Regions from separate parts of the Streptomyces sp. NPDC050433 genome, predicted to be linked through region 1. Evidence: riboswitches for the same ligand, from Rfam matches in the RefSeq annotation. Region 1 holds a riboswitch; each other region holds the start of a gene.

What was found. A riboswitch is a leader RNA that binds a small molecule or an ion and turns the genes downstream of it on or off. The one in region 1 is predicted to bind cyclic di-AMP.
Positions count from the first base shown of each region.
Region 2: linked by a shared signal. The riboswitch ahead of ACIBLA_RS08930 (transglycosylase family protein) and the one ahead of ACIBLA_RS28730 (M23 family metallopeptidase) in region 1 are both predicted to bind cyclic di-AMP.
Region 3: linked by a shared signal. The riboswitch ahead of ACIBLA_RS00945 (NlpC/P60 family protein) and the one ahead of ACIBLA_RS28730 (M23 family metallopeptidase) in region 1 are both predicted to bind cyclic di-AMP.

Region 1 covers NZ_JBITIB010000027.1:111,857-119,326, forward strand. The annotation lists gene ACIBLA_RS28715 (DNA topoisomerase (ATP-hydrolyzing) subunit A) at 1-1,187, opposite strand, end outside; gene ACIBLA_RS28720 (pitrilysin family protein) at 1,511-2,887, shown strand; gene ACIBLA_RS28725 (pitrilysin family protein) at 2,911-4,278, shown strand; cyclic di-AMP (ydaO/yuaA leader) riboswitch at 4,497-4,663, shown strand; gene ACIBLA_RS28730 (M23 family metallopeptidase) at 4,676-5,488, shown strand; gene ACIBLA_RS28735 (HPr family phosphocarrier protein) at 5,565-5,846, opposite strand; gene ACIBLA_RS28740 (GNAT family N-acetyltransferase) at 5,980-7,470, shown strand, end outside.
Region 2 covers NZ_JBITIB010000005.1:210,547-218,016, forward strand. The annotation lists gene ACIBLA_RS08925 (transglycosylase family protein) at 1-919, shown strand, start outside; cyclic di-AMP (ydaO/yuaA leader) riboswitch at 1,177-1,353, shown strand; gene ACIBLA_RS08930 (transglycosylase family protein) at 1,357-2,043, shown strand; gene eno (phosphopyruvate hydratase) at 2,230-3,516, shown strand; gene ACIBLA_RS08940 (septum formation initiator family protein) at 3,670-4,143, shown strand; gene ACIBLA_RS08945 (DUF501 domain-containing protein) at 4,167-4,715, shown strand; gene ACIBLA_RS08950 (Ppx/GppA phosphatase family protein) at 4,712-5,638, shown strand; gene ACIBLA_RS08955 (NAD(P)/FAD-dependent oxidoreductase) at 6,118-7,470, shown strand, end outside.
Region 3 covers NZ_JBITIB010000001.1:184,622-192,091, forward strand. The annotation lists gene ACIBLA_RS00940 (WD40 repeat domain-containing protein) at 1-233, shown strand, start outside; gene ACIBLA_RS00945 (NlpC/P60 family protein) at 209-1,390, opposite strand; cyclic di-AMP (ydaO/yuaA leader) riboswitch at 1,389-1,551, opposite strand; gene pcrA (DNA helicase PcrA) at 1,745-4,279, shown strand; gene ACIBLA_RS00955 (peptidoglycan DD-metalloendopeptidase family protein) at 4,375-6,003, opposite strand; gene ACIBLA_RS00960 (esterase/lipase family protein) at 6,356-7,273, opposite strand.

The DNA of each region.
Region 1 (7,470 bases):
ACGAGCAGCCCCTCGACCAGATGCAGCCGGTCGCGCCGCTTGGTCCGGCGGAACTCGCTGCGCCTGCGCACTACCGTGAAACGGTGGTCGAGATAGACCTCCAGCAGCTCCTTGAGGCCCAGCGTCAGCGGCTGGCCGTCCACCAGCGCCACGTTGTTGATGCCGAAGGTCTCCTCCATCGGCGTCAGCTTGTAGAGCTGCTCCAGCACGGCCTCGGGGATGAAGCCGTTCTTGATCTCGATGACCAGGCGCAGCCCGTGCTGCCGGTCGGTGAGGTCCTTGACGTCGGCGATGCCCATCAGCTTCTTCGCCGAGACGAGGTCCTTGATCTTGGCGATCACCTTCTCCGGGCCGACGGTGAAGGGCAGTTCGGTGACGACGAGGCCCTTGCGGCGCGCGGTGACGTCCTCCACGGTGACGGTGGCGCGGATCTTGAACGTTCCGCGCCCGTTCTCGTAGGCGTCCCTGATGCCCTGGAGCCCCACGATCCGGCCACCGGTGGGCAGATCGGGCCCCGGCACGTACCGCATCAGCGTGTCCAGGTCGGCGCCCGGGTGCTTGATCAGATGCCGGGCCGCGGCGATGACCTCGCCCAGATTGTGCGGCGCCATGTTCGTCGCCATACCGACGGCGATCCCGGAGGCGCCGTTGACCAGCAGATTCGGATACGCGGCGGGCAGCGTGACCGGTTCCTGCTCCTGGCCGTCGTAATTCGACTGGAAATCGACGGTGTCCTCGTCGATCGACTCCGTCATGAGTGACGTGGCGTCAGCCATCCGGCACTCCGTGTACCGCATGGCGGCCGGCGGGTCGTCGTTGCCGAGGGAGCCGAAGTTGCCGTGCCCGTCGACCAGCGGCAGCCGCATCGAGAACGGCTGTGCCATCCGGACGAGGGCGTCGTAGATCGACGCGTCCCCGTGCGGGTGCAGCTTGCCCATCACCTCGCCGACGACGCGGGCGCACTTCACATAGCCGCGGTCGGGTCGCAGGCCCATCTCGTTCATCTGGTACACGATGCGGCGGTGCACCGGCTTCATGCCGTCCCGCGCGTCCGGCAGGGCGCGCGAGTAGATCACCGAATACGCGTACTCAAGGAAGGAGCCCTGCATTTCATCGACCACGTCGATGTCGAGGATCTTCTCCTCGAAGTCCTCGGGCGGCGGGGTCTTCGTGCTGCGGCGGGCCATCGCTGCTGCGGCTCCTTCACAGGTCTGTGCGGGTCTGGACGGTCAACGTGCGGACAACTCGGGGAACTGACGCCGACCATTGTGGCCCGCCGCACCGACAACGCCGACCTCGACCCGTCGTTGAACGGCCCGAGGCGCCGTTTCCGGCGGCCGTGCGCGGCCCCGCGGCCGACTCACACGGAGCCCACGCCGGGCCGACGGAGCACCGATGTCAAGCCGATGGCGAGTGGACGCCGCTTGGCTCGACACGGGAACTTCGCCAGGCGTCGGCACGCTTGCATACAGTGGCAGGACTTCTCCATATCGCGATCGAAGGGACGTACATGCCCATGGGTCACACGGCCACAGCGCAGGCCGGTTCCGGCGGCCTGACAGCGACCGAGCACCGGCTCGCCAACGGACTGCGCGTGGTGCTCTCCGAGGACCACCTGACCCCGGTCGCCGCGGTCTGCCTCTGGTACGACGTCGGCTCACGCCACGAGGTCAAGGGCCGTACGGGCCTGGCCCACCTCTTCGAGCACCTGATGTTCCAGGGCTCGAAGCAGGTGAAGGGCAACGGTCACTTCGAACTGGTGCAGGGCGCCGGCGGCTCGCTCAACGGCACCACCAGCTTCGAGCGCACCAACTACTTCGAGACCATGCCCACCCACCAGCTGGAGCTGGCCCTCTGGCTGGAGGCCGACCGTATGGGCTCGCTGCTCTCCGCCCTGGACGACGAGGGGATGGAGAACCAGCGCGACGTCGTGAAGAACGAACGCCGCCAGCGTTACGACAACGTGCCCTACGGCACCGCCTTCGAGCGCCTGACCGCGCTCTCCTACCCCGAGGGCCACCCGTACCACCACACCCCGATCGGCTCGATGGCCGACCTGGACGCGGCGACGCTCGAAGACGCCCGGCAGTTCTTCCGTACGTACTACGCGCCGAACAACGCGGTGCTCTCGGTCGTCGGCGACATCGACCCCGAGCAGACACTCGCCTGGGTCGAGAAGTACTTCGGCTCGATCCCCGGTCACGACGGGAAGCAGGCGCCGCGCGACGGCGCGCTGCCCGAGGTCATCGGCGAGCAGCTGCGCGAGGAGATCCACGAGGACGTCCCGGCGCGCGCGCTGATGGCCGCCTACCGGCTGCCGCAGGACGGCACCCGCGAGGCCGACGCCGCCGACCTGGCGCTCACCGTCCTCGGCGGCGGCGAGTCCTCCCGCCTCCACAACCGCCTGGTGCGCCACGACCGTACGGCCGTCGCCGCCGGATTCGGGCTGCTGCGCCTGGCCGGTGCGCCCTCGCTCGGCTGGCTGGACGTGAAGACGTCCAGCGGTGTCGAGGTGCCGCAGATCGAGGCCGCGGTCGACGAGGAGCTGGCCCGGTTCGCGGCCGAGGGCCCCACGGCCGAGGAAATGGAGCGCGCCCAGGCCCAGTTGGAGCGCGAATGGCTGGACCGGCTCGGTACGGTCGCGGGCCGCGCGGACGAACTGTGCCGGTACACGGTGCTGTTCGGCGACCCGCAGCTGGCGCTGACCGCCGTCCAGCGGGTGCTCGACGTCACGGCCGACGAGGTGCGCGCGGTGGCCGCGGCCCGGCTGCGTCCGGACAACAGGGCGGTGCTGGTCTACGAGCCCACGACCGCCGAGGACGACGACGCCGCCTCCGACGAGAGCACCGACGAGACCCCCGACCAGCGCGAAAAGGCGGACCAGTGACCGACGCTGCCGTGACCATGACGATGGAGTTCCACCCGCAGCCGACGGCCGGCGAGGCCAGGCCCTGGGCGTTCCCCGCACCCGAGCGGGGCGCACTGCCCAACGGCCTGACGGTCCTGCGCTGCCACCGCCCCGGCCAGCAGGTGGTGGCCGTCGAGATCTCCCTCGCGGCCCCGCTGGAGGCGGAGCCCGAGGGCCTGGACGGCGTCGCCACGATCATGGCCCGCGCGCTGTCCGAGGGCACCGACAAGCACACCGCCGAGGAGTTCGCCGCCGAGCTGGAGCGCTGCGGCGCCACCCTCGACGCGCACGCCGACCACCCCGGCGTCCGGGTCTCCCTGGAAGTCCCCGTCTCCCGGCTGCCCAAGGCGCTCGGCCTGCTCTCCGACGCCCTGCGCGCGCCGCTGTTCTCGGAGAGCGAGGTCGGCCGGCTCGTCACGAACCGGCTGGACGAGATCCCGCACGAGCAGGCCAATCCGGCCCGCCGCGCGGCGAAGCAGCTCTCCAAGGAGCTGTTCCCGGCCACCTCGCGCATGTCGCGCCCCCGCCAGGGCACCGAGGAGACCGTCGGACGCATCGACGCGAAGGGCGTCCGCGCCTTCTACGACGCGCATGTCCGCCCCGCCACCGCCACCGCGGTGATCGTCGGCGACCTCACCGGCGTCGACGTCGACGCGCTGCTCGCCGACACCCTCGGCGACTGGACGGGCGACACCTCCGAGCCGCGCCCCGTGCCGCCGGTGACCGCCGACGACACCGGCCGTGTGGTGATCGTGGACCGGCCCGGAGCGGTCCAGACCCAGCTCCTGATCGGCCGGGTCGGCCCCGACCGGCACGACCGCGTCTGGCCGGCCCAGGTGCTCGGCACATACTGCCTGGGCGGCACGCTCACCTCCCGGCTCGACCGGGTGCTGCGTGAGGAGAAGGGCTACACGTACGGCGTGCGGGCCTTCGCGCAGGTGCTGCGCTCCGACCCGCACGGCACGGGCGCCTCCATGCTCGCCATCAGCGGCTCCGTGGACACCGAGTCGACCGGGCCCGCGCTGGAGGACCTGTGGACGGTCCTGCGTACGCTCGCGGCCGACGGGCTGACGGACCCCGAGCGTGAGACGGCCGTACAGAATCTGGTCGGCGTCGCGCCGTTGAAGTACGAGACGGCCGCGTCCGTCGCGGACACGCTCGCCGACCAGGTCGAGCAGCACCTCCCGGACGACTTCCAGGCGCGGCTGTACGCGCGGCTGGCCGAGACCGGCACGGTCGAGGCGACGGCCGCGGTCGTCAGCGCCTTCCCGGGCGACCGGCTCGTCACGGTGCTGGTCGGGGACGCCTCCGTGATCCGGGAGCCGGTCGAGGCCCTGGGCATCGGCGAGGTGAAGGTCGTCACCGGCTGAGCGGAAGCAGCTCCGCGATACGGGCGGCGCGATACGGATAAAGGGGACCCCGGTGACGAACCTGTCGCCGGGGCCCTCTGTTATGTCCGTATTCGTAAGGAGGTTGCCTGAATGCCCTGTGGCGTGCACTACAAATGGGGCTGTCTGTTTGGTGATTGAAAGATGACCCCTTAGCGTCGGTCCGGCTGTTCGTCAGAGCCCGCCGCAGCCGCGGCACCGGACAGCCATCGCCGAGTCCCCGTCAGGCGCGAGCCGGGGGAGCCGGGGACCCACTCGTGTCCCTGGGGTGAATCGGGAGCCTTCGCGTGATCCGCGGAGGAACCCGTAGGAGACCTTCCTGCTCCGAACCCGTCAGCTAACCCGGTAGGCGAGAAGGAAGGAAAGGACCAGCCACTTCATGGCGTTCACCCGTGCCACCGGGAAGCACCGTGCCCGGAGCCGAATGACGCGCCGAGGCGCGAACATGGCCGGAGTCGCGACTCTCACCGCCGCCGGTGTCATCGGCACCCTCGGATCCCCGGCCCTCGCCGCCGACGCGGACGCGGCCGTCGCACAGGAGGCCGCCCAGGCCGCCCCGGTCACCCCCGTCCGCGCCATCGTCATCGACGACTCGCTCGCCGCGACGATCGACGCCCAGGCCGACGCGCAGCACCTGGCCGCCCGGAAGGCCGCGGAGGCGAAGGCGGCGGCGAAGGCCGCCGCCCGTGCCAAGGCCGAGGCGAAGCGCAAGGCGGAGGCCCGCGCCAAGGAGGTCCGTGCGGCCAAGGAGCGCGCGGCACGGGCCGCGGAGCGCAAGCGCCTCAACTCCTACCGGCTCCCGGTCGCCGGCTCCTCGCTCACCACCGGCTACCGGACCGGAGGGGCGCTCTGGTCCTCCGGCAGCCACTCCGGCGTCGACTTCCGCGCGGCGTCGGGCACTTCGGTCGTGGCCGTCGGCGCGGGCACCGTCGTCGAGGCCGGCTGGGGCGGCGCGTACGGCAACAATGTCGTCATCCGGATGAACGACGGCAGCTACACCCAGTACGGGCACCTCTCCTCGCTCGGCGTCTCCGTCGGCCAGAGCGTCGCTCCGGGCACGCAGATCGGCCTCTCGGGCTCGACCGGCAACACCACCGGCCCGCACCTGCACTTCGAGGCGCGGACGAGCGCGGAGTACGGCTCCGACATCGACCCGGTCGCGTATCTGCGCGCGCACGGCGTGAGCGTCTGACCCGATACGCCAACACGACGAAGGCCCCGGCAGTCCTGCTGCCGGGGCCCTCGCCGTGCCGTCCGTACCTGAGGGCTCAGACGGTCTCGGGCAGTTCGTCCAGGCCCTCGGCGACGAGCCGCGCCAGCCGGTCCAGCGCGGCTTCGGCGCCGTCCGCGTCGGAGAACAGGACGATCTCGTCGCCGCCCTGCGCGCCCAGACCCAGCACGGCGAGCATCGACGCGGCGTTGACCGGGCTGCCGTCGGACTTGGCGATCGTCACCGGAACACCGGAGGCCGTGGCGGCGCGGACGAAGATGGAGGCGGGACGGGCGTGCAGGCCCTCGGCCCAGCCGACGTTGACGCGGCGCTCAGCCATGGTGTTGCCCTTCAAGTCACAGTTGTTGTCTAGACCAGTGTCTCATGTGCCCCGTAACTGCCTGGTGAGGCACCCCCAGACTGCCCCGGCGCAGGAGCCGACGCTACCGGTGCGCGCGCCGTAGGCTCTCCCCATGACGCCGCCGTCGCAGCACGCCTACCCCGATCACTGGGAAGCAGACGTGGTCCTGCGCGACGGAGGCACCGCCCGCGTCCGGCCCATCACCACCGACGACGCCGAGCGGCTGGTCAGCTTCTACGAACAGGTCTCGGACGAGTCGAAGTACTACCGCTTCTTCGCGCCCTACCCCCGGCTCTCCGACAAGGACGTCCACCGGTTCACCCACCACGACTACGTGGACCGGGTGGGGCTCGCAGTCACCGTCGGCGGCGAGTTCGTCGCCACCGTCCGCTACGACCGGATCGACGCCCGCGGCATGCCCGCGTCGGAGCCCGCCGACGAGGCTGAGGTCGCCTTCCTCGTCCAGGACGCGCACCAGGGGCGCGGCATCGCCTCCGCGCTCCTCGAACACATCGCCGCGGTGGCGCGCGAGCGCGGGATCCGGCGCTTCGCGGCGGAGGTGCTGCCCGCCAACAACAAGATGATCAAGGTGTTCCGGGACGCCGGGTTCACCCAGAAACGCAGCTTCGAGGACGGCGCGGTCCGTCTTGTCCTCGACCTCGAACCGACCGCCGAATCCCTCGCCGTCCAGCGGGGCCGCGAGCAGCGCGCCGAGGCGCGCTCCGTGCAGCGGCTCCTCGGCCCGTCGTCGGTGGCCGTCGTCGGCGCCGGACGTACGCCGGGCGGCGTCGGGCGCGCCGTGCTGCGCAATCTCGTCGACGGGGGCTTCACGGGGCGTACGTACGCGGTGAACGCCGCCCTGCCCCCGGACCGGACCGAGATCGACGGCGTCCCGGCCGCGCGCTCCCTCGCGGAGCTGCGACAGCCCGTCGACCTCGCGATCGTCGCCGTCCCCGCCGAACGGGTGCCCGAAGTCGTCGCCGACTGCGGCGAACACGGCGTCCGGGGCCTGGTCGTCCTGTCCGCCGGATACGCCGAGAGCGGGCCCGCCGGGCGGGAGCGGCAGCGTGAACTCGTGCGGCAGGCACGCTCGTACGGAATGCGGGTCATCGGCCCCAACGCCTTCGGCGTCATCAACACCTCGCCGCCCGTCCGGCTGAACGCCTCACTCGCGCCCGAGCCGCCCGACCGGGGGCGGATCGGTCTCTTCACCCAGTCGGGCGCGATCGGCATCGCGCTGCTCGCCGGGCTGGTGCGGCGCGGCGCGGGCCTGTCGACCTTCATCTCGGCGGGCAACCGGGCGGACGTCTCGGGCAACGACTTCCTCCAGTACTGGCACGACGACCCGGACACCGACGTCGTGCTGCTGTACCTCGAATCGATCGGCAACCCACGGAAGTTCACACGCCTGGCGAGGCGTACGGGGGCGGTGAAGCCGGTCGTCGTCGCGAAGGGCGCGCGGCACAGCGGCAGCGCGCCGCCGGGGCACGCGGTACCGGTCACGCGCATCCCGGACGCGACGGTCTCGGCGCTGCTCAGCCAGGCGGGGGTGATCCGCGCGGACACCGTCACGGAGCTGGTGGACGCGGGCGTCCTGCTCGCG
Region 2 (7,470 bases), on a different contig from region 1:
CGGGAATGGCCGGCACCGTCGGCCCCGTCAGGCTCCTGCCCTCGTCGTCGCGGCAGGGGTGACAGGCTCGGCGATCGCCATCCCGTTGCTCGGCGCGACCGGCGCGAGTGCGGCCGACGCCTCCACCTGGGACCGCGTCGCCGAGTGCGAGAGCGGCGGCATGTGGAGCGCCGACCTCGGCAACGGGTACTACGGCGGGCTCCAGATCTCGCAGGAGACCTGGGACGACTTCGGCGGTACGGCGTACGCCCCCACCGCCGACCAGGCCAGCCGCAGCCAGCAGATCGCCGTGGCCGAGAAGATCCTCGCCGAGCAGGGGCCGAGCGCGTGGCCGACCTGTGCGCTGGTGACCGGGCTCACGGCGGAGAAGGGCGGGGACGCGGATACGGACGCGGATACGGCTCCGGACAGCGAGGCCACCGAGACGCCCGACGAGTCCGAGCCCAGCGAAGAGGCCGTGCTGCCTCCGGCTCCCGAGTCGACTCCGTCGTCCGGGCAGTTCGGCCGCGACTCCGCCTCCGGCGCCGACAAGCCGAGCGCGAAGCCCAGTACCGAGCCCAGCACGGGACAGGGCAAGCACCGTGGCGAACCGGCCCCCGAGTCGAGCGGGTCGGCCGACACCGGCACCGGCGCCGAGGCCTCGGACGGATCGGCCGAAGCAGGCAAGTCGGGTGAGTCTGACGAAGCCCGCGAAAGTGGCCGCCATGCCTCACGAGGTGACGGTTCGACGCGCGACGGCGACGCCGACGACGGCTCGTACACCGTCCGCACCGGTGACAATCTCTGGGCCATCGCGGACGAGCAGAAGGTGGAGGGCGGCTGGCCCGCGCTCTACGAGGCGAACCGCGAGGTCGTAGGCTCCGACGCCGACCTCATCCTGCCGGGCCAGAGCCTCGATCTGACCGTGAAGCAGGGGTAGTTAAGCCGCCTATGTCCGGACCTGCGTAAGTGAGACAAGGGTCTCTTCGACCCAACTGGCGCCGCCGGACGGCCAACTCGCCCCGCTCTCGCCCGACCTGCGTAAACAGAGGTTTCCTCGGGGCGAGATGGGCGAATCATCCCGGATGTTCCTCCTTTGAACATCCGGGATGTCTGTGTTTACGGTCTTAACCGCTCGCACCGCGGGCACCGTCGACCGTCACGCCGAATCCTGCCGTCGGTCGGGGGGAGTAGTCGTCGCGTCAAGCGCCGAAGGCAGGAGCGGGGGACCCAAAGGTAAGTGCCGGTCACGACGGCCGGCTCGGGGTGCAGCCGTGTGCAGGGGGACGTGAAGGCGTTCTCGGGTCGCACGGCCGGGCAACTCACTTGGCCCGAACCCGACAGCTCACCTCGCAGGCGTCGGTGAGGAGATCTCGCATGCTGTTTTCCAGCGCGTCCGGCAAGGGCAAGCACCGCCGTCCGTCCAAGGCCGCCCGTTACGCCACGCTCGCCGGCATCACCGGTGCCGCCGTCGCGGCCCCGCTGATCGGCGCCACCTCCGCCTCCGCGGCCACCACCGCCGAGTGGGACGCCGTCGCCCAGTGCGAGTCCGGCGGCAACTGGTCGATCAACACCGGCAACGGCTACTTCGGCGGTCTCCAGTTCTCCGCCTCCACCTGGGCCGCGTACGGCGGCAACGCCTTCGCCTCCAGCGCCGACCAGGCCTCGAAGTCCCAGCAGATACAGATCGCCGAGAAGGTCCTGGCCGGCCAGGGCAAGGGTGCCTGGCCGAGCTGTGGCGTGGGCCTGTCCAACGCCGCGAACGACGCCGGTTCGGCCGACGACGCCCCGAAGGCCGCCCCGGAGCAGTCCGCGCCGAAGGCCGCCCCGAAGAAGCAGGCCGCCCCGCGCGCCGAGCAGGAGCAGCCCGCCTCCCGCACCGAGACCCGCGGCCCGGTCAAGAAGGGCGACGGCGAGTACAAGGTCAAGGCCGGCGACACCCTCTCCGGGATCGCCGAGACCAAGAAGGTCGAAGGCGGCTGGAAGAAGCTCTTCGAGCTGAACAAGGACATCGTCGAGGACGCCGACGAGATCTTCCCGGGCCAGCAGCTGCACCTGAGCTGACCCTTCCCCACCTAGGTCCGCCCGGCCCACCGGACCGAATGCTCGGACATTCATGGCTGAACGGGCATTCAGGACTCTTTTCGTCCCAGCGGGCGGGCATCTGCCGACCGCCGACCGGGAGCCGGTTAGGCTCATGCCGCAAGGCCAATGAGACCCTGCACTCCACGCGTCACATCCCAGAAGGAGATGCTCGTGCCGTCCATCGACGTCGTCGTAGCCAGGGAAATCCTTGACTCCCGAGGCAACCCAACGGTCGAGGTCGAGGTCGGCCTCGACGACGGCAGCACCGGCCGTGCTGCTGTCCCCTCCGGTGCGTCCACCGGTGCGTTCGAGGCCCTTGAGCTCCGCGACGGTGACCAGAACCGCTACCAGGGCAAGGGAGTCGAGAAGGCGGTCCTCGCCGTCATCGAGCAGATCGGCCCGGAGCTGGTCGGTTACGACGCCACCGAGCAGCGCCTGATCGACCAGGCGATGTTCGACCTGGACGCCACGCCCGACAAGTCCTCGCTCGGCGCCAACGCCATCCTCGGTGTCTCCCTGGCCGTGGCGCACGCCGCCTCCGAGGCTTCGGATCTGCCGCTGTTCCGCTACCTCGGCGGCCCGAACGCGCACCTGCTGCCCGTCCCGATGATGAACATCCTCAACGGCGGTTCGCACGCCGACTCCAACGTGGACATCCAGGAGTTCATGATCGCGCCGATCGGCGCCGAGTCGTTCTCCGAGGCCCTGCGCTGGGGTGCCGAGGTCTACCACACGCTGAAGAAGGTCCTGAAGGAGAAGGGGCTCTCCACCGGCCTCGGCGACGAGGGCGGCTTCGCGCCGAACCTGGAGTCCAACCGCGCCGCGCTCGACCTGATCCTGGTGGCCATCAAGGAAGCCGGTTACGCGCCGGGCAAGGACATCGCGCTCGCGCTCGACGTGGCGGCCTCCGAGTTCTACAAGGACGGCTCCTACGAGTTCGAGGGCAAGTCCCGCTCGGCCGCCGAGATGACCGAGTACTACGAGGAGCTTGTCGCCTCGTACCCGCTGGTCTCCATCGAGGACCCGCTCTTCGAGGACGACTGGGCCGGCTGGAAGGTCCTCCACGACAAGCTGGGCTCCAAGGTCCAGATCGTCGGCGACGACCTCTTCGTCACCAACCCCGAGCGCCTGGCCCGTGGCATCGAGGAGGGCTCGGCCAACGCCCTTCTGGTCAAGGTCAACCAGATCGGTTCGCTGACCGAGACCCTGGACGCCGTGGAGCTGGCGCAGCGCAGCGGCTTCAAGTGCATGATGTCGCACCGCTCCGGCGAGACCGAGGACGTCACGATCGCCGACCTGGCCGTCGCCACCAACTGCGGCCAGATCAAGACCGGCGCCCCGGCCCGCTCCGAGCGCGTCGCCAAGTACAACCAGCTGCTGCGCATCGAGGAGATCCTGGACGACGCGGCGGTGTACGCGGGCCGCAGCGCGTTCCCCCGCTTCAAGGACTGACCAGGCGGGCCACCACCGGCCATCCGTCCGCCCGTCGTACGGCCGTCCCCGGCCACGGTCCCGTACCGTGTCCGGGGACGTACGCGCGTACAGAGGCAGTACGGCGGTACAGAGGTACGAGGGGTTCGCGACACCCCCCAGGGAGGCGGGACCATGGCCGCGAACAGGGACCGGTTCTCCACCGCGACCAAGATCAGGATTCTGGGCGAGCAGACCGCCGCCCGCGTCTACCGCTCGCAGACCCGCAGGCAGGCCCGCCGCTCCCGGCTCACCGGACGCGCGGCCTTCCTCGTGCTCGTCGTCTGCTCGCTGATCGTCGCGCTCGCCTACCCGATGCGGCAGTACGTGTCGCAGCGCGGCGACATCGCGAAGCAGGAGCAGTTGACGCGCGAGGCGGCGCAGCGGGTCGAGGAACTGCGTGACGAGAAGGCCCGCCTCCAGGACGACGCGTACATCCAGCGCCTCGCGCGCGAGCATCTGCACTACGTGATGCCGGGGGAGACCGGCTACATCATGGCCGACCCCAGGGCCGCCGACGAACGCCGCACCGATGAGGGCGCGGCCGACCGGCCCTGGTACTCCAATCTCCTGGACGGCGTCGACAGCGCCGACCGGGCGGACAGATAGACACCGAGGAAACCGACGCAGGTATGCAAACGCCCCCTCCGCAGACCGAACGCACCGAACCGACCGAGGCGGACGTCGACGCGTTCAGACAACAGCTCGGCCGCCCCCCGCGCGGTCTGCGCGCCATCGCGCACCGCTGCCCCTGCGGGCAGCCCGATGTGGTGGAGACCGCCCCGCGCCTCCCGGACGGCACGCCGTTCCCGACGTTCTACTATCTGACCTGCCCGCGCGCGGCCTCGGCCATCGGCACGCTGGAGGCGAACGGCGTCATGAAGGAGATGACCGAACGCCTCGCCACCGACCCGGAGTTGGCCGCCGCGTACCGCAAGGCGCACGAGGACTACATCGCGCGCCGCGACGCCGTCGAAGTGCTGGCGGGCTTCCCGAGCGCCGGCGGGATGCCGGACCGGGTGAAGTGCCTGCACGTACTGGTCGGGCACGCGCTCGCGGCGGGTCCGGGAGTGAACCCGCTGGGCGACGAGGCGCTGGCGATGCTGCCCGAGTGGTGGCGCAAGGGCCCGTGTGTGATCCCGTTCACAAAGCCTGACGAAGCTGCCGGAGGTACCGAATGACCCGGATCGCCGCCGTCGACTGCGGGACCAACTCCATCCGCCTCCTCGTCGCCGACGCCGACCCCGCCACCGGCGAACTCGTCGACCTCGACCGGCGCATGACGATCGTGCGGCTCGGCCAGGACGTCGACCGGACGGGCCGGCTCGCCCCCGAGGCGCTGGAGCGCACCTTCGCGGCCTGCCGCGAGTACGCCGCGATCATCAAGGAACACGGTGTGGACCGGACCCGCTTCGTGGCCACCTCCGCGTCCCGCGACGCGGAGAACCGCGACGAGTTCGTACGCGGCGTCCTCGACATCCTCGGTGTCGAACCCGAGGTGATCACCGGCGACCAGGAGGCGGAGTTCTCCTTCACCGGCGCGACCAGGGAGCTGGCCGGCCGCGCCGACCTGGAGAAGCCCTACCTGGTCGTGGACATCGGCGGCGGCTCCACCGAGTTCGTCGTCGGCGCCGACCGGGTCACGGCCGGGCGGTCGGTCGACATCGGCTGCGTACGGCTCACCGAGCGGCACCGCCTGGCCGACCCGGCCACCCCCGCCGACATCACCGCCCTGCGCGCGGACATCTCCGCCGCCCTCGACACGGTGGCGCGGGACGTCCCGCTCGGCGAGGCCCGCACCCTCGTCGGCCTTGCCGGCTCCGTCACCACGGTCGCGGCGATCGCGCTGGGTCTGACGGCGTACGACTCGGAAGCGATCCACCACGCGCGCATCCCCTTCGACGTCGTCCGGGAGATCACCACGACGCTGCTGTCCTCCACCCACGCCGAACGCGCGACGATCCCGGTGATGCATCCGGGCAGGGTGGACGTGATCGTGTCGGGCGCGCTGATCCTGCTCACGATCATGGAGCGGACGGGTGCGCGGGAGGTCGTGGTGAGCGAGCACGACATCCTCGACGGCATCGGTTGGTCGATCGCCTGACCTGCCTGACCCCCCTGAGCCCGGCTGGCCCGAGCGGGTGAACCTGGCGGCGTTCCAGGGCCTCCCGGGCGTCCGCCGAGCCCCCGCCGAGCGTCTTTACGGGGGTTTTACGCGGCCTCTGCGTACCGCCCCGGAACGAAGTTCGTGAAGTTCTTCACAAGGAAAACCGCCGGGTTGGACGCACATCACTCTCGGGGGACCCCCGGCGCCGCCCCGACGCCCCTGTACGACCGGTCAACGGGCCGTTCCGGCGGCGTTGCGGGCGTGTGAACCACTCGGTGGTCGGCCCGGTGGTCCACCCCTGGGGCGGGTCTCAAGGGCCAGCTCACAGGGGGTGCGGATGGCCCTGCGAGACCGTGTGGTTCCGCTGCCGGAACACGATGTCGATCAAGCGGGCCGCGCAGTGTAGCAGAGGTATGAGGGGTGCTTGTGAAGGGGCTCACGAGCACCCCCTCCGGGGCGGGTGGATACTCGATGGCATGAGCACCACGGAGCGTCCCAGGATCCTTGTTGTAGGCGGAGGGTACGTAGGCCTGTACGCGGCTCGTCGCATTCTGAAGAAGATGCGCTACGGGGAGGCCACGGTCACCGTCGTCGACCCCCGCTCGTACATGACGTACCAGCCCTTCCTCCCCGAAGCAGCCGCCGGCAACATCTCGCCTCGGCACGTCGTCGTACCGCTGCGGCGCGTGCTGCCCAAGGCCGAGGTGCTCACGGGCCGGGTCACCACCATCGACCAGGACCGCAAGGTCGCCACGGTCTCCCCGCTCGTCGGTGAGGCCTACGAGCTGCCCTTCGACTACTTGATCGTCGCGCTCGGCGCCGTCTCCCGTACCTTCCCGATCCCCGGCCTCGCCGAGCAGGGCATCGGTATGAAGGGCATCGAGGAGGCGATCGGTCTCCGTAACCACGTGCTCGAACAGCTCGACAAGGCCGACTCGACGACCGACGAGGACGTCCGCCGCAAGGCGTTGACGTTCGTCTTCGTCGGCGGTGGCTTCGCCGGCGCCGAGACCGTCGGTGAGGTCGAGGACCTGGCGCGTGACGCCGCGAAGTACTACACGAGCGTCAAGCGCGAGGACATGCGCTTCCTGCTGGTCGATGTCGCCGACAAGATCCTTCCCGAGGTCGGCCCGAAGCTGGGCAAGTGGGGCAAGGAGCACCTGGAGAGCCGCGGCGTCGAGGTCTACCTCAAGACCGGCATGGACTCCTGCGTCGACGGCCGCGTCGTGCTGGGCAACGGACTTGAGGTCGACTCCAACACGATCGTGTGGACCGCGGGCGTCAAGCCCAACCCGGCGCTCGCCCGCTACGGTCTGCCGCTCGGCCCGCGCGGTCACGTCGACACCGACGCCAAGCTCCAGGTGACGGGCACCGACCACATCTGGGCCGCCGGCGACAACGCCCAGGTCCCGGACATGGCCGCCCGCAAGGCCGGTGTCGAGAACGCCTGGTGCCCGCCGAACGCCCAGCACGCGCTGCGGCAGTCGAAGGTCCTCGGCGACAACGTGATCTCCGGCCTGCGGGGCTTCCCGCAGAAGGAGTACAGCCACGCCAACAAGGGCGCGGTCGCCGGCCTGGGCATGCACAAGGGCGTCGCGATGATCGTCGTCGGCAAGCTGAAGATCAAGTTCCGTGGCCGGCTCGCCTGGTACATGCACCGCGGCTACCACGGCATGGCGATGCCGACCTGGAACCGCAAGATCCGTGTCTTCGCCGACTGGACGCTCTCGGCGTTCCTCAAGCGCGAGGTCGTCTCGCTCGGCGCGATGGAGACACCGCGCGAGGAGTTCTACGAGGCGGCCAAGCCCGCCCCGGCGCGTCAGGCCGCC
Region 3 (7,470 bases), on a different contig from region 1:
CCGCGAAGGGGCCGCTCGCGTTCATGTCGTCGGACGACGGGGATGTCCTGTTCGGCGACGACGGCCGCGTCCTGCGGTTGTCGTCCGGACCGAGCATCGCCGCCTTCACCCCCGACGGCCGCGCCCTGATCACCGTCGGGGGCGCCGAACAGGACGAGATGGACCCGATCGACGTCTGGTTCCTCGACGCCATGGACCCGGCCGCTGATCAGGCCGGGCGCACGCTCCCGTAGATCGGCATGTAGTAGATCGACTCCTCGCGCACGTTCGTGCCCGGCTTCGGCGCGTGGATCATCTTGCCGTCGCCGATGTAGATGCCGACGTGGCTGATGTCGTCGTAGAAGAACACCAGGTCGCCGGGGAGCAGGTCCGCGGTGGCGACGCGCGTGCCGACCTTCACCTGGTCCCAGGTCGTACGCGGCAGCTGCACGCCCGCCTCCTTCCAGGCGGCGGCCGTCAGCCCCGAGCAGTCGTACGAGCTGGGGCCGGTGGCGCCCCACACGTACGGCTTGCCGATCTGGGCGCGGGCGAAGGCGAGGACCTTCTCGGCCTTGGCCGCGTACGTACCGTCCGTGTCGCCCGAACCGGTGCCCGGGTCCGAGCCACCGCCGGTGGAGGGCTGCTGCTGCTCTTCCTGCCGCGCCGCCTCCTCCTGGCGCTTGCGCTCCGCCGCCGCCTCGGCCTCTTCCTTGGCCTTCGCCGCCGCCTTGCGGCGCGCCTCCTCCTCCTTCTTCCGCTCCAGCTCGGCGAGTCGCGCCTTCTCCTCGGCCGTCAGCTCCGCCAGCAGCGAGCGCGCCTCCGCGAGCTTGTTCTGGACCTTCTGCTTGCCCAGCTTGAGCGAGGCCTGCGACTCCGTGAGCGTCTCCAGGCTCTTCGTCGCCTTGGCGCGCTGCTTGGCCGCCGACCGCTGCTCCCTCTGGAAGTCCTCGACCGCCTCCTGCTGGCGCTCGGTCAGCCGGCTCATCAGCTGGGTCTGCTCGAAGTACGACTCCGGGCTGTCGGCGAACATCAGGGCGGCCGTGGGACCGACCGCGCCCGCGCGGTACTGCGCCGCCGCATACGTACCGAGGGAGCGCCGCGCCTCGTTCACCTTGTCGGCGCTCTTGGCGACGTCGTCCAGGACCTGCTCGACCGACTTGCGCTGCTTTTCGGTCGCTTCCTTCGCCTTGTTGTACTGCTGCGTCGCCGTACCGGCCTGCCGGTACAGGTCGTCGACCTTCTTCTGCACCTCTTCCACCGAGGGCTTGGGCTCGGCCGGCGCGGCGGTGGCGCTCTGCGTCGAGAGCAGCGTGACGGACGCGAGCGCGGCCGTCGTGAAACCGACGGCCGGTGTGTGCGCGCGCACCCCGGTGCGGGTGCGCGTTTTGCGATGCGACGCCAAGGCCGACATCTCCTTCCGTGGACCGCCTACCGGGTTAGCTGTCGGGTTCGGGCGGAACGGAAGGCTGCCCTACGGGCCTGGGACTACGGCCCGATTCACCCCGGTCGAACGTGGTGGGTCCCCGGTTCCGAACTCCCTTCACGGAAGCCCGGATTCGGCGCAGGCCGCCCGCCCGGCGCTGATCGCCGATGGAGTACGGACCGCCTCGGCAGGCACGCTAGCCAATCTGTGGTGCTGCTGTGAAGGATGATGGCCGATATGCCCGATACATTTTCGTGACCTTTCTCGCGAACGGTCGCGCGCACCCCCCGCGAGGCCATGTGGCGGCGGGCTGTCAGTGCGGCACCCTAGACTCAGGAAGCGATGAGCAGCCTCTTTGACGACAGCTTCCTGGCGGACCTCCAGCCCTCGGCCGAGGAGCCCCCGCCGCCACCCGAGGACACCGCTCCGGACCCCGACGACACCGCTCCGGAACAGGTGCCCGACGATCTCTTCGGAGGGAAGTTCGACGTGCCCCCGCCCAGGGATCCGTATCACCGCGACGGTGCCCCGCGCACGGTCGTGGACCCGGCGGCGCTGCTGGAGGGGCTGAACGAGGAGCAGCGCGCCGCCGTCGTGCACACCGGATCGCCGCTGCTCATCGTGGCCGGCGCCGGTTCGGGCAAGACTCGCGTGCTGACCCACCGGATCGCCCATCTGCTGGCGACCCGCAGCGTGCATCCGGGCGAAATACTGGCGATCACGTTCACCAACAAGGCCGCGGGCGAGATGAAGGAGCGCGTCGAGCAGCTCGTCGGACCGCGCGCGAACGCCATGTGGGTGATGACGTTCCACAGCGCCTGTGTGCGGATCCTGCGCCGCGAGTCGAAGCGGCTCGGCTTCACGTCCTCGTTCTCGATCTACGACGCGGCCGACTCCAAGCGGCTCATGGCCCTGGTCTGCCGCGATCTGGACCTCGACCCCAAGCGGCACCCCCCGAAGTCGTTCAGCGCGAAGATCTCGAATCTGAAGAACGAGCTGATCGACGAGGAGACCTTCGCCGGTCAGGCCACGGACCCCTTCGAGAAGACGCTGGCCGAGGCGTACCGGATGTATCAGGCGAGGCTGCGCGAGGCCAACGCCCTGGACTTCGACGACATCATCATGACGACGGTCCATCTGCTCCAGGCGTTCGGGGACGTCGCCGAGCACTACCGCCGCCGCTTCCGCCATGTGCTGGTGGACGAGTACCAGGACACCAACCACGCGCAGTACACCCTGGTGCGTGAGCTGGTCGGCCCCTCGGGCGAGGGATCCGACCCGGCCGAGCTGTGCGTCGTCGGTGACGCGGACCAGTCCATCTACGCCTTCCGGGGCGCCACGATCCGTAACATCCTCCAGTTCGAGGAGGACTACCCGGACGCGACGACGATCCTGCTGGAGCAGAACTACCGCTCCACACAGACGATCCTCAGCGCCGCCAACGCGGTCATCGAGCGCAACGAGAGCCGGCGCCCGAAGAATCTCTGGACGAACGCGGGCGCGGGCGCGCGGATCACCGGGTATGTGGCGGACACCGAGCACGACGAGGCGCAGTTCGTCGCCGACGAGATCGACCGTATGACCGACGCGTCGGAGGCCAAGGCGGGCGATGTCGCCGTCTTCTACCGGACGAACGCGCAGTCGCGTGTCTTCGAAGAGATCTTCATCCGCGTCGGCCTGCCCTACAAGGTCGTCGGCGGCGTGCGCTTCTACGAACGCAAGGAGGTCCGCGATGTGCTGGCCTATCTGCGCGTCCTCGCCAATCCGGAGGACAGCGTCCCGCTGCGCCGGATCCTGAACGTGCCCAAGCGCGGGATCGGCGACCGTGCCGAGGCGATGATCGACGCGCTCTCGGGGCGGGAGAAGATCTCCTTCGCGCAGGCGCTGCGCCGGGTGGACGAGGCGTACGGCATGGCGGCCCGCTCGTCGAACGCGGTGAAGCGCTTCAACACGCTGATGGAGGAGCTGCGTACGATCGTCGAGTCCGGCGCCGGTCCGGCGACCGTCCTGGAGGCCGTGCTGGAACGGACCGGCTATCTGGCGGAGTTGCAGGCGTCGACCGACCCGCAGGACGAGACGCGGATCGAGAACTTGCAGGAACTGGCCGCCGTGGCACTGGAGTTCGAGCAGGAGCGGGCTCAGGCGGCGGGTGCGGACGCGACGCCGGCCACGGACACGGCGCCGGCCACGGACGCGGGGGCTGACGCCGCCGCGACCGCCGCGACGACGTCCGGCACCCTCGCCGAGTTCCTGGAGCGGGTCGCGCTCGTCGCCGACTCCGACCAGATCCCCGACGAGGACGAGGACGGCTCCGGTGTCATCACGCTGATGACGCTGCACACCGCGAAAGGGCTGGAGTTCCCCGTCGTCTTCCTGACCGGCATGGAGGACGGCGTCTTCCCGCACATGCGCGCGCTCGGCCAGGCGAAGGAGTTGGAGGAGGAGCGCAGGCTGGCGTACGTGGGCATCACCCGCGCCCGCGAACGGCTCTATCTGACCCGCTCCTCGATGCGCAGCGCGTGGGGCCAGCCCTCGTACAACCCGCCGTCGCGCTTCCTGGAGGAGATTCCGGGCGAGCATCTGGAGTGGAAGCGCACCGGCCCGATGGCCGCCCCGGCAGGACCGACGTCCGGTGTCGCGTCCGCGCTGTCCACCTCCCGCACCCGGTCGGGCCCCGCGGGCTTCGCCACCCGGCGCGCGACGGAGAAACCGGTCATCTCGCTCGCGGTGGGAGACCGGGTCACGCACGACCAGTTCGGGCTCGGGACGGTCGTCACGGTGACGGGGTCGGGCGCCGACGCGCAGGCAACGATCGACTTCGGCGACTCCAAGCCGAAGAGGCTGCTGCTGCGGTACGCGCCGGTCGACAAGCTGTAGGGGACGCGCGGACACGAGTACACACGGGTGCGGCGGGCCGAGGAGGCCCGCCGCATCGATACCGGGTGCTGAGTTGAACGGGCCGCTTACGTCGCTTACGTCGGGTCGAGGCCGTGGCTGCGGAACCAGGCCACCGGGTCGGTCGCGGCGCCCCCTCCGGGACGTACCTCCATGTGCAGGTGCGGCCCGGTGGAGTTGCCCGAGTTGCCGGAATACGCGACGACGTCACCGGCTTTGACGGGGCCGGAACGGATCTTGGCGCTGGAGAGGTGGCAGTACCAGATCTCGGTGCCGTCAGCGGTGGTCAGGATCACCATGTTGCCGTAGGAGCCGTTCCACTGCGTACGGACGGTGCTGTCCGCCGCCGCCATCACCGGCGTGCCGTACGAGACCGGGAAGTCGATGCCCGTGTGCATGGACATCCAGTTGATGCCGGCCTGGCCGTAGGAGGCGCTGAGGCCCCGCATCTCGACCGGGAGCGCGAACTTGGGGCGGGCGGCCTCTCGGGCCGCGGCCTCCTCCTCGCGCTTCTTCTTCTCCGCCGCCTGACGCTCCTTGAGGTCGATGCGCTCCTGGGTGCGGCTGGCGCGGTCCCCGAAGTCACGCGCGTCGGCGTCGAGAGCGGCGAGTTGGGTGTCGAGCTTGTTGTTCACGGCGGCGGGTTTGACCGCTGTCGCGTCCGAGGCGGTGACCGCGGTCGCGTCGTCCTTGCTCTCCTCGGCGCCGAGTCCGCCGACCGACGCGGCGGCGATACCGGCGACGCCCATCACGCAGGCGGAGGGCACCGCGACGGTGAGCAGCGCCGAACGCTTCGCCGGTGTACGGCGCCGGCTGCGGCTGCCTCCGGCCGCCCGGCGGACGGGGCGGGGGGTGATGCTCGCGGCGGTGACGGTGGCGCCGGCGCCGACGAGTTGGTCCGCGTGTTCGGAATGTTCCGACTCGGGGGCCGGTCCCGGTTCCGATGCTTGTTCAGGCTCCGGACCGGGCGTGTCGTACTCGTGCTCGGTCTCGTACGCGGACTGCTCGTACGCGGCCGGTTCGTACTCGCCCTGCGGGTACTCGGCCTGCGTGAACTCGGTGGGCGCGTACTCCGGTTGCGTGAACTCCGGCTGCTCGTAGCCGGGTTCGTGCGGGTGCTCGGTCCGGTGCTCGATCTCGGGCTCGTACGCGGCCGGTTCGTAGCCGGCGGGCTCGTATGCCGCCGCCGGCTCGTAGGACTCGTACGTCGTGGTATCGCCGTAGTACGGAGCGTCGGTCTGGAACGGTACGTCCGGCTGCGCGGCCGGTGTGCCCGGGTTCCAGGCGGTGGCGTCGTACGCGCCGGTGTCGGCAGCCGGGGCCGCCCACTGGTCGGCCGGGGTGCTCAGGCCGGTCGCGTCGTATCCGTAACTGGCCGCCTGGTTGGCCTCGTTCCAGGCGTTCGCGTCCCACTGACCCGTGGTGTCGTATGACGGGTGGGGCTGCTGGGACTGCTGGGACTGTGCCGCGTAGGCGTCGTACGCCTCGTACTGACCCTGGGGTGCTTGCGGCGCCTGTGTCGCATAGGGGTCGTAACCCGCGTTCCACTGCGCCGAGTCGTACTGACCGCTGTGGTCCGCCTCGTAAGTGACCGTGCCCGCCGGGCTCGTGCCCGGAAGCGCGCCGAAAAGGGGGTCACTGTCGAAGCTGCCTGTGGAGTAGCCGTCGTGGGCGGCGTATCCGGCGTGGGGGTGCTGGTCGTTCACCAACTTCTCTCTCGCCTCGGCAGCAGGACCAGGCTCCTGGGGCCGCCTTGTCGAACGGGGCCCCAGAAGGGGAAAGCAGTGGCCGCGACTGTACCCGGCGGTATGCGACGGCGACAATCTTCGGCGGCTTCCGGGCGCTCTGGAAACGGGCATTCGGCCGTCTTTCGGCGGACGGCGGGCACACCTTTGGCCCTACGTTCGAGAGGCGTTCGATTTCAAGGGTGTCGGTGAGGTGTCGAACCGACATCGAATCGGGGGTGGGCGCAACCGATTTCCGCTGCGCTGGTTTGAGCGGCTGACGGTGGCCCCGGCCTGGGCCGTCGTCGGGCCCTCAGGCCTCGGTCCTCCGGCCTCACGCCACGGATATCGCGCCGTCGGCCTCGTCCTCCGCGTCGTCCGCGCCGCTTCCCGCCCACTCGGCGGCCTCGGCCAGCTCCGTCTCCGTGAACTCCGCCAGTCCGTCGTGTTCCAGGACATATCGGATGCCGGCGGCGACGGCCGGATGGACCGGCAGCGCGAGATGGCCGATACCGGTCACGCCCACGTTCTGCGCGATGAGGTCGGGATGCTCGACGCGGGCCCCCTCGGCGGGTGACATGACCTGGTCGAGATCGCTCCAGAAGCTGACGAACCGGGTCCGGCAGCCGGCGGCCGGCTCCCGCAGCTCCTCGATGAGGTCCGAGCCGGGTCGCATCTGCCGTACGACGGGGTGTGCGCTCGCCAGCGGGATGGCCGCGGTGCCCGCGTGGGGCGTACCCATGGTGATCAGGGTTCGTACCCGTACGTCGCCGCCCAGTCGCTGTACGTAATACCGGGCAATCAGGCCGCCGAGGCTGTGGCCGACGATGTCGACCTCACGGTGCCCGGTGCGGGCGCAGACCTCCTGGATGTGCCGGCCCAGCTCCTCGGCGGCGAGCCGGATGTCGCTGGTCAGAGGCGAGAAATTGAGCGATTCGAGATGGCGCCAGCCGTGCCGGGCCAGTGAGCGGCGCAGCAGGACGAAGACAGAGCGGTTGTCCACGAATCCGTGCAGGAGCAGGACCGGCCGGCGGGAGCGGCCCTCGGTGGGCAGTGCGGCGGCCTCGGGAGGCAGCTCGGATGCGGGGCGCTCCTTGGTGATTCCACCCGGATAGAGGACCAGGTGCCCGGCCAGGATCGCCATCTCAAGGACCGAGGCCCGCAGGAGGGTGACGGGCAGCTCCCAGGGGGCGGGGCGCCTCACGAGGGACGGAAAGGGCGAGAAAAGCTCAGAGAAAGGCGGGATCTTCATTGACCTACCTCCCTACGCCGCACGGGAAGCGAATCCCCTTGCGGCTCCCGTGCCGGGTGGGGCCGACACGACGCAGAGTGAACATGTCCCAATGTGTGATTTCCCCCTCCCCGGCCACCGTGAAACAGCGGCGTGAGAGATGCTGGGGATAACGTTCGTTCACCTCTCCGCCCCTCGTCGGCGCGGGGACCTGTGCC